One region of the Knoellia sp. AC549 genome, then DNA from elsewhere that is predicted to be linked to it. Evidence: riboswitches for the same ligand, from Rfam matches in the RefSeq annotation. Region 1 holds a riboswitch; the other holds the start of a gene.
The links. Region 1 has a riboswitch for thiamine pyrophosphate ahead of ACZZ98_RS10335 (ECF transporter S component). Riboswitches for the same ligand answer to the same signal wherever they lie in the genome.

Region 1 (3,992 bases):
TTCGTCGGGATCGGCGAGCTCGTCACCTGTGACGGCACCGGCGAGGCCGGGCTCGGCCTGCGACGTGACGCTGCCGTGGTCGTCGAGGACGGCCGCATCGCCTGGGTCGGCGACTCCGTCTCCGCGCCCGACGCCGACCACCGGGTCGACCTCGCCGGCCGGGCCGTCCTACCCGGCTTCGTCGACAGCCACAGCCACCTCGTCTTCGACGGGGACCGCTCCGCCGAGTTCGCGGCCCGGATGACGGGGGAGCGCTACGACGGCGGGGGCATCGGGGTCTCGGTCGACGCCACCCGTGCTGCCTCCGACGACCGCCTGCGCGAGCTCGTGGCCGGCCGGGTCGCCGAGATGCGCGACCAGGGCACGACGACGGTCGAGATCAAGAGCGGCTACGGCCTGACCGTCGAGGACGAGGCTCGCTCGCTCCGCATCGCGAGCGAGTTCACAACCGAGACGACCTTCCTCGGGGCGCACGTCGTGCCACCGGAAGCGAGGGGCGAGCGGGCGGCATACCTCGAGCTCGTCATGGGACCGATGCTGCAGGCCTGCGCCCCCCACGCCAAGTGGGCCGACGTCTTCTGCGAGCCGAACTCACCCCACGCGTTCACGCAGGACGAGTCGCGAGCCGTCCTGACCGCGGCCCGTGAGGCGGGGCTGGAACTGCGGGTGCACGGCAACCAGCTCGGCCACGGGCCGGGCGTCCAGCTGGCCGTCGAGGTCGGAGCGGCGAGCGTCGACCACTGCACGTTCCTGTCCGACGCCGACGTCGAGGCGCTCGTCGGGGCGGCCGACACGACGGTGGCGACCCTGCTGCCGGGAGTGGAGTTCTCGACCCGCTCGCCCTATCCGGACGCGCGGGGCCTCATCGACGCCGGTGTGTCGGTCGCGCTGGCCACGGACTGCAACCCGGGCACCTGCTACTCGAGCTCGATGCCGTTCGTCATCGCCCTGGCCGTCCGCGAGATGGGGATGACTCCGAGCGAAGCCGTGTGGGCTGCGACCGCTGGGTCGGCAAAGGCGATGCGCCGCACCGACATCGGTCGGATCGCCCTGGGCGGACCCGCGGACCTCGCCGTGCTCGAGGCACCGAGCCACCTGCATCTCGCCTATCGCGCAGGCGTCCCCATCGCCCGTTCGGTCTTCGGGCCGAGAGGCATCCCCTCGTCGCCGTAGCCGTAGGCCGCCACTTCCGCGTGCGGCAGCACGTGGACGGGGGACCCGAGGAGGAGTCCGATGTGACCCGAGGCTGCGATCAGAGAGAGCCGGTCCACTTCCGGCGCCCTGACCCCGATGAGGACTCGGCAACCGGCAGCCTCTGTTCCGTCCGCGACCTCGCCGTAGAGGCGCGGATCGGTGGCCCCGGCCGAGGCGAGCACTGCGAGAACCTCGTCCAGCTGAGCGGTCAGCCTCTTCCCGATCGGTCCAGGCAAACGATCGCTGTGGCCGCTTTTCCCTGTGCCGGACACAGCGGGCGAGTCGGCCGCGTGACGCACACTCCACTCGAGCTCATAGCCGCACGCCGCGACGAGCCGCTCCAGAGCAGCGATCGTCGGCTGCTGCTGGCGGGCCTCGTACCGCGCGACGACGGTCTGGCTCACGCCTGCGCGCTCGGCCAGCTGCGCCTGGGTGAGGCCCTGCTGCCGCCGTGCTCGACGAAGGATCTCGCGCGCCGTCGTCGAGGCGGCGGCGGTGTCGGGCTTCATGAGGCCACCTTCGCCGGATCGCCGCTTTGTGGCGTCGAGTTGTCCACAGGGAGCTGTCCGGGGACTGCGACCGGGGATCCGGTATCGCTGTGCTGCTGGTCCATAACCCATTGGTGTTGGGCTGCGCACCTATTGGTTATCGACGCACGGGAACACCCACACCGTCGGGGTCCCGATCATGGGCGGCTCAGAGGCCGCCGGGGCGCACGGCGTCCGGCTTGTGGCCAGCAGACTTGGCGTAGATCCTGGCTGCCTTGCGGGTCACCACCGTCTTGGCGACACCGGCCGCGAGACCGGTGAGCGCGGCATACCCCAGGGCCGCCAGGAAGGGCGAGTCCGGGTCCTTGGGATTCGCCGAGAGGTCCTGACCGGCCCGCTCCCAGACCTTGTCGGCCACCTTGGTCGCGGCGATGCCGGCCAGGATCGCCGAGCCGGTTCCGAGGATCTTCCACACCATGCTGCCCACTAGGACTCCTTGAGTTTGCAGTGTCCGCCCGAAGCGGGCCTTCTCCCGTGCCACCCTGCCACAGCCCAGGGAGTAGGGTGGTCATCGTCAATGACAGGGGAGCGCACCAACGCGCTGAGAGTGCGGGCAACCGCAGACCCTCACACCTGATCCGGTTCGCACCGGCGTAGGGAGTCTGAGTTCTCAGGTGACCTCTGCGGCAGACGAGATGGATGCCGCCGAAGTGACTTCCCCGAGGTATCCATCGGCCCTGCGCCGGAGACCACGGGAGAAAATTTCATGGCTACACACACCACGGAGCCGGCGACGACCGACTCCTCGGGCACCACCTCGGGCGGCTTCCTGCGCGCCCGGAGCATCCTCGCGACCCGTCCCCTCCTCGGGTGGCGGACCGTCGACATCCTCACGATCGCCTTCCTGGGCGCCGCCCTCGGCATCGCGTTCTGGGGTTGGGGCGTGTTCTACAACGGCCCCCTGAGCGCCATCACCTTCGGGTTCGCACCCTTGGGTGGCCTCTTCGCCGGGCCCTGGTTCCTTGCCGGGGTCGTCGGCGGCCTCGTCGTGCGGCGACCCGGAGCCGCGCTCTTCTGCGAGGTCACCGCGGCGCTCGTCTCGATGGTCCCCGGCACTGAGTGGGGCGCGACCACGCTCGTGTCAGGCATCGTCCAGGGGCTCGGCACGGAGCTCGTCTTCGCCCTCCTCGGCTATCGCGCGTTCGGCATTGCCGCCGCCATGCTCGCGGGAGCGATGGCCGGCCCGTTCGCTGCCTTCTACGAGTCCTTCACCTGGATCCAGGACTGGTCCCTCGCGTGGAAGGTCTCCTACGCCGCGGTCCTCGCTCTCTCCGGTGCGGTGGTCGCCGGCGTCGGTGGGTGGTTGCTCACCCGGGCCCTGGCGGCGGCGGGGGCGCTCAACGCGTTCCCACCCGGCCAGGAGCACCGCGAGAACCGCGCTGTCTGACGTGGACCAGCCTGGCGCCGGTGCCCGTGGAGGGGCCGGCACCGTCGACGGCACTGCCCGCGTCAGGGGCGGCCACATCACCCTCGAGGGGGTGACGTGGCGCCCGTTCGGTCGGCGCGAACCGGTGCTGCGAGACGTCTCGTTCTCACTGGCCCCAGGGGAGCGCGTGCTCCTCGTCGGGCCCAGCGGTTCGGGCAAGTCGACGTTGCTGCGGGCTGTCGCCGGGCTGCTCGAGACCGCTGACGCCGGCGAGCTGTCGGGTTCCGTCGCCATCGACGGTCACGCACCCGGGGCGCGCGCCGGCGAGATCGGGCTCGTCCTCCAGGAGCCGGGTGCCGGGGTGGTCGCCTCCTCGGTCGGGCGCGACGTCGCCTTCGGTCTCGAGAACGTGGGTATGCCGCGTGCCGACATGCCGCCCGCCATCACTGCCGCTGTGGCCGCGGTGGGGCTGTCGATGCCCCTCGACACCCCGACCGGGGCTCTGTCGGGCGGGGAGACGCAGCGCCTGGCGCTGGCCGGCGCGTTGGCTCTTGCGCCGAGCGTCCTGCTCCTCGACGAACCCACGGCCATGCTCGATCCCGGCCACGCCGCCCAGGTGAGGGCGAGTGTGGAAGGTGCGCTGGCGGCATACCCGATCACGACGGTCGTGGTCGAGCACGTCCTCGGACCCTGGGTCGAGCTCGTCGACCGCATGCTCGTCCTCGACGGTGACGGGGTGCTCGTCGCAGACGGGCCCGTGGGGGACGTGCTCCTCAGCGAGCGGCAACGGCTGCTCGACATGGGCATCTGGGTTCCGGGCGCTCCGCCGCCAGCCCCCCTTGCGTCCGGCGCCGTGGTGGCAAGGCCGTCGAGCCGCCGGACGC
Region 2 (3,992 bases), 730 kb from region 1:
GCTCCTTCCGGCAGGCTTCGCGATGCTCGAGAAGTCGGCTGCCGAGGACAACGACTCGATCGTCGTCACCAAGGAGACTGCGGACTCGAAGTCGCTCAAGACCCTGGACGACCTCAAGGCGGCTGCCGCGGACATGTCGCTCGGCGCCCCGCCGGAGTTCCAGAAGCGGCCCCAGGGAATCCCGGGCCTCAAGAGCACCTACGGGGTGACCTTCGGGTCGTTCCGGCCGCTCACCGGTCAGGGCCTCGTCCAGGCGCTCAAGAACGGCCAGGTCGACGCTGCCAACATCTTCACGACCGACCCGTCGATCGCCGAGAACGGCTTCGTGTCGCTCGAGGACACCAAGAAGCTCTTCGGTTCGCAGAACATCGTCCCCCTCGTGGCGAAGGACAAGTCCGAGCAGCTCGCTCCGGCCCTCAACGCGGTCTCGAAGGCCCTCACGACCGAGGTCATCTCCGGGCTGCTCAAGCAGACGGTCACGGACAAGAAGGACGCCAAGGACGTGGCCGCCGAGTTCCTCAAGTCCAACAACCTCGGCTGATCGCCCTGTCGTTGGCCGATTCCGACATAGTGCTGTGCACGCTCAGTTGCTCCTTCGTCGCAAACGCATGCACGGCACAATGCCGATTCCGCAATAGTGCTGCGCACGCTCAGTTGCTCCTTCGTCGCAAACGCGCGCACGGCACTATTCCGGAATCGCCGGACGCCCCGAGCTGTCCGGGTCGTTCCTCGTTCAGCGGTACTGCCAGGCGTGGTTGAGGGGGCCGGGGCCCTGGCCGATGTCGAGGTCGTCGGCGTGCTGGATGGCGCCGGTGACGTAGGTCTTGGCTGCACGCACTGCTGAGAGCCAGTCATCGTGCCGGGGTCGCAGGGCGGCGATCGCCGAGCTCAGGGTGCAGCCCGTGCCGTGGGTGTTGCGGGTGGCGATGCGTGCGGCCGAGAGGTCGACGACCTCCCCGGTCTCGGAGTCGCTCCACGCATCGACCGAGCGCGGGCCGGGAAAGTGACCGCCCTTGAGCAGCACCCGGACGGCTCCGAGACCGTGCAGCAGCTTGGTCTGGTCGCGCAGGGCGTCGAGGTCCTCGGCCTCGTCGACGCCGAGGAGGGCCGCGGCCTCGGGGATGTTGGGGGTGATGACGTCGACATGGGGGATGAGTGCTCGCAAGGCCGAGACGGCGTCGTCGGCGAGCAGTCGTGAACCTGCGGTCGAGACCATGACGGGGTCGAGGACCTTCGGCACGCCGCGGAGCGCCGGGTGGCTGCGCACCACGTCGGACACGGCCGTGACGACCTCGGCGTCGGCGAGCATCCCGATCTTCACGGCGTCGATCCTGACGTCGGCCAGGAGAGTCCCGAGCTGCTCCGCGACGAAGGCCGCGGGCACGGGGTGGACACCCGTCACGCCGGTGGTCGACTGCGCCGTCAGAGCCGTGATGACGCACGTGCCGTAGGCGCCCTGGGCGGCGAACGTCTTGAGGTCGGCCTGGATGCCAGCGCCTCCGGAGGGGTCACTTCCAGCGATCGAGAGAACCACGTTCTGTGGTGAATCGCCCTGTCTCGCAACGGCATACGCATCCTTTGTCGTGCTCGTGCACTCAGGCCTGGCAGAGGTCGGCATGACGCCAACCCAACCATGGCGCTACGGTGGTCACACCCCACGGGGGCCCGAGCACGGGCTGAGATCGGACTGTTGCTGTCCGGACCGTCTGAACCTGTCCGGATCATGCCGGCGAAGGAAGAGGAGCCGCCCAGTGCGTACCCATGTCCCGTCCCGTCCCTCATCGCAGTCCCCGACCGAGGTCCACCCGAAGCACCGGGCGAGCGTCCTCGTCGACGGTGACATCACCGTCCCGGTCACGGCCATCGGCCTGGACCCCAGTCCCGACGGCAGCCCGAACGGGGACGTCCTCGTCTATCGGACCGCCGGACCGGGCGCTGATCCCGAGGTCGGGCTGGACCCGCAGCGCACGGACTGGATCACCGCCCGGGGCGACGTCGAGACGTATGCCGGTCGAGGCCGTGACCTCGCCGATGACGGACGGTCGGCGATGCGTCGCGGTGAGGCCAGCCAGAAGTGGCGCGGTGCCTCTCGCCCGCCGTTGCGGTCCGTCGAGGGCGCCACCGTGACGCAGCTGCACTACGCCCGACGGGGTGAGATCACGCCGGAGATGCGCTTCGTGGCCCTTCGTGAGGGCTGCAGCGTCGGCCTCGTGCGTGACGAGGTGGCCGCAGGGCGCGCCATCATCCCGGCGAACGTCAACCACCCCGAGTCCGAGCCGATGATCATCGGTCGCGCGTTCCTCACGAAGATCAACGCCAACATCGGCAACTCGGCCGTGACGTCGTCCATCGCCGAGGAGGTCGACAAGCTCAGCTGGGCGACACGCTGGGGCGCCGACACGGTCATGGACCTGTCGACCGGTGACGACATCCACACCACACGCGAGTGGCTCATCCGCAACAGCCCGGTGCCGATCGGGACCGTGCCCATCTACCAGGCGCTCGAGAAGGTGGACGGCGACGCAGCCTCCCTCACGTGGGAAGTGTTCCGGGACACCGTCATCGAGCAGTGTGAGCAGGGCGTCGACTACATGACGATCCACGCCGGCGTGCGCCTCGCGTTCGTCCCGCTCACCGCCAACCGCGTCACCGGGATCGTCTCGCGCGGTGGCTCGATCATGGCCGGCTGGTGCCTGGCCCACCACCAGGAGTCGTTCCTCTACACCCACTTCGACGAGCTGTGCGAGATCTTTGCGCGCTACGACGTGGCGTTCAGCCTCGGCGACGGCTTGCGTCCCGGATCCATCGCGGACGCCAACGACGAGGCGCAGCTGGCGGAGCTGCGGACGCTGGGCGAGCTGACGAAGCGCGCCTGGGAGTTCGACGTGCAGGTCATGGTCGAGGGCCCCGGCCACGTGCCGCTGCACCTCGTGCGTGAGAACGTCGAGCTCGAGCAGGACTGGTGCCACGGGGCGCCGTTCTACACGCTCGGGCCGCTCGTCACCGACATCGCTCCGGGCTATGACCACATCACCTCGGCCATCGGCGCGGCGACGATCGCGCAGTACGGCACGGCGATGCTCTGCTACGTCACGCCCAAGGAGCACTTGGGGCTGCCCAACCGCGACGACGTCAAGACCGGTGTCATCACCTACAAGATCGCGGCTCACGCCGCTGACCTTGCCAAGGGACACCCGGGGGCGCGGCTGCGCGACGACGCGCTGAGCAAGGCACGGTTCGAGTTCCGTTGGCACGACCAGTTCGCGCTCTCGCTCGACCCCGAGACGGCGATGGCGTTCCACGACGAGACCCTCCCGGCCGAGCCGGCGAAGACCGCGCACTTCTGCTCGATGTGCGGCCCCAAGTTCTGCTCGATGCGGATCAGCCAGGACATTCGTGATGCCTACGGGTCAGCGGCCGAACAGCGAGCGGTCGTCGAGCAGGGGATGGCGGAGAAGTCCCGCCAGTTCGTCGAGCTGGGGTCCAGTGTCTACCTGGACGAGAGCGCCGGGGTGGCCCGGTGAGCACACCGGCGACGACGCTCCCTCCCGAGGGGCGGGCTGCGGTGCGGGCCGGAGTCATCGGCAACTACGTCGACCAGCTCAACATCTTCCTCCCCGTCGTCGCGCTCGCACCGGCACTGGCAACGCTGGCTGGACCCCACGCCGGCGTGACCGGCGGGGCCCTCGTCATCGTCGCCACCCTGCTCGGGCGTCCCGTCGGCTCGATGGTCTTCGGTCGCATCTCCGACCGGCTGGGCCGCACGGCCACGACGAAGATCGCCATCGCCGGCACGTCGGCCACCAGCTTTGCGATCGCCGCGGTCCCCGGTCACGCGTCCATCGGAGTCTGGGCGATCACCGTCATCATCGCGCTGCGGTTCGTCGCGGGCGCCTTCCTCGCTGGTGAGTACACCTCGGCCATCCCCCTGGCCATGGAGTGGTCGAGGCCTCGTCGCCGCGGCCTCTTCTCAGGGCTGATCATGTCGATGG

Region 2: linked by a shared signal. The riboswitch ahead of thiC (phosphomethylpyrimidine synthase ThiC) and the one ahead of ACZZ98_RS10335 (ECF transporter S component) in region 1 are both predicted to bind thiamine pyrophosphate.

Annotation. Positions count from the first base shown of each region.
Region 1 covers NZ_OZ409890.1:2,142,698-2,146,689, forward strand. Annotated here, with positions in the region: gene hutI (imidazolonepropionase) at 1-1,173, shown strand, start outside; gene ACZZ98_RS10325 (helix-turn-helix domain-containing protein) at 1,107-1,703, opposite strand; gene ACZZ98_RS10330 (DUF4235 domain-containing protein) at 1,891-2,160, opposite strand; TPP riboswitch at 2,255-2,359, shown strand; gene ACZZ98_RS10335 (ECF transporter S component) at 2,449-3,129, shown strand; gene ACZZ98_RS10340 (ATP-binding cassette domain-containing protein) at 3,131-3,992, shown strand, end outside.
Region 2 covers NZ_OZ409890.1:1,416,285-1,420,276, reverse strand. Annotated here, with positions in the region: gene ACZZ98_RS06820 (ABC transporter substrate-binding protein) at 1-541, shown strand, start outside; gene thiD (bifunctional hydroxymethylpyrimidine kinase/phosphomethylpyrimidine kinase) at 734-1,534, opposite strand; TPP riboswitch at 1,648-1,755, shown strand; gene thiC (phosphomethylpyrimidine synthase ThiC) at 1,842-3,524, shown strand; gene ACZZ98_RS06805 (MFS transporter) at 3,521-3,992, shown strand, end outside.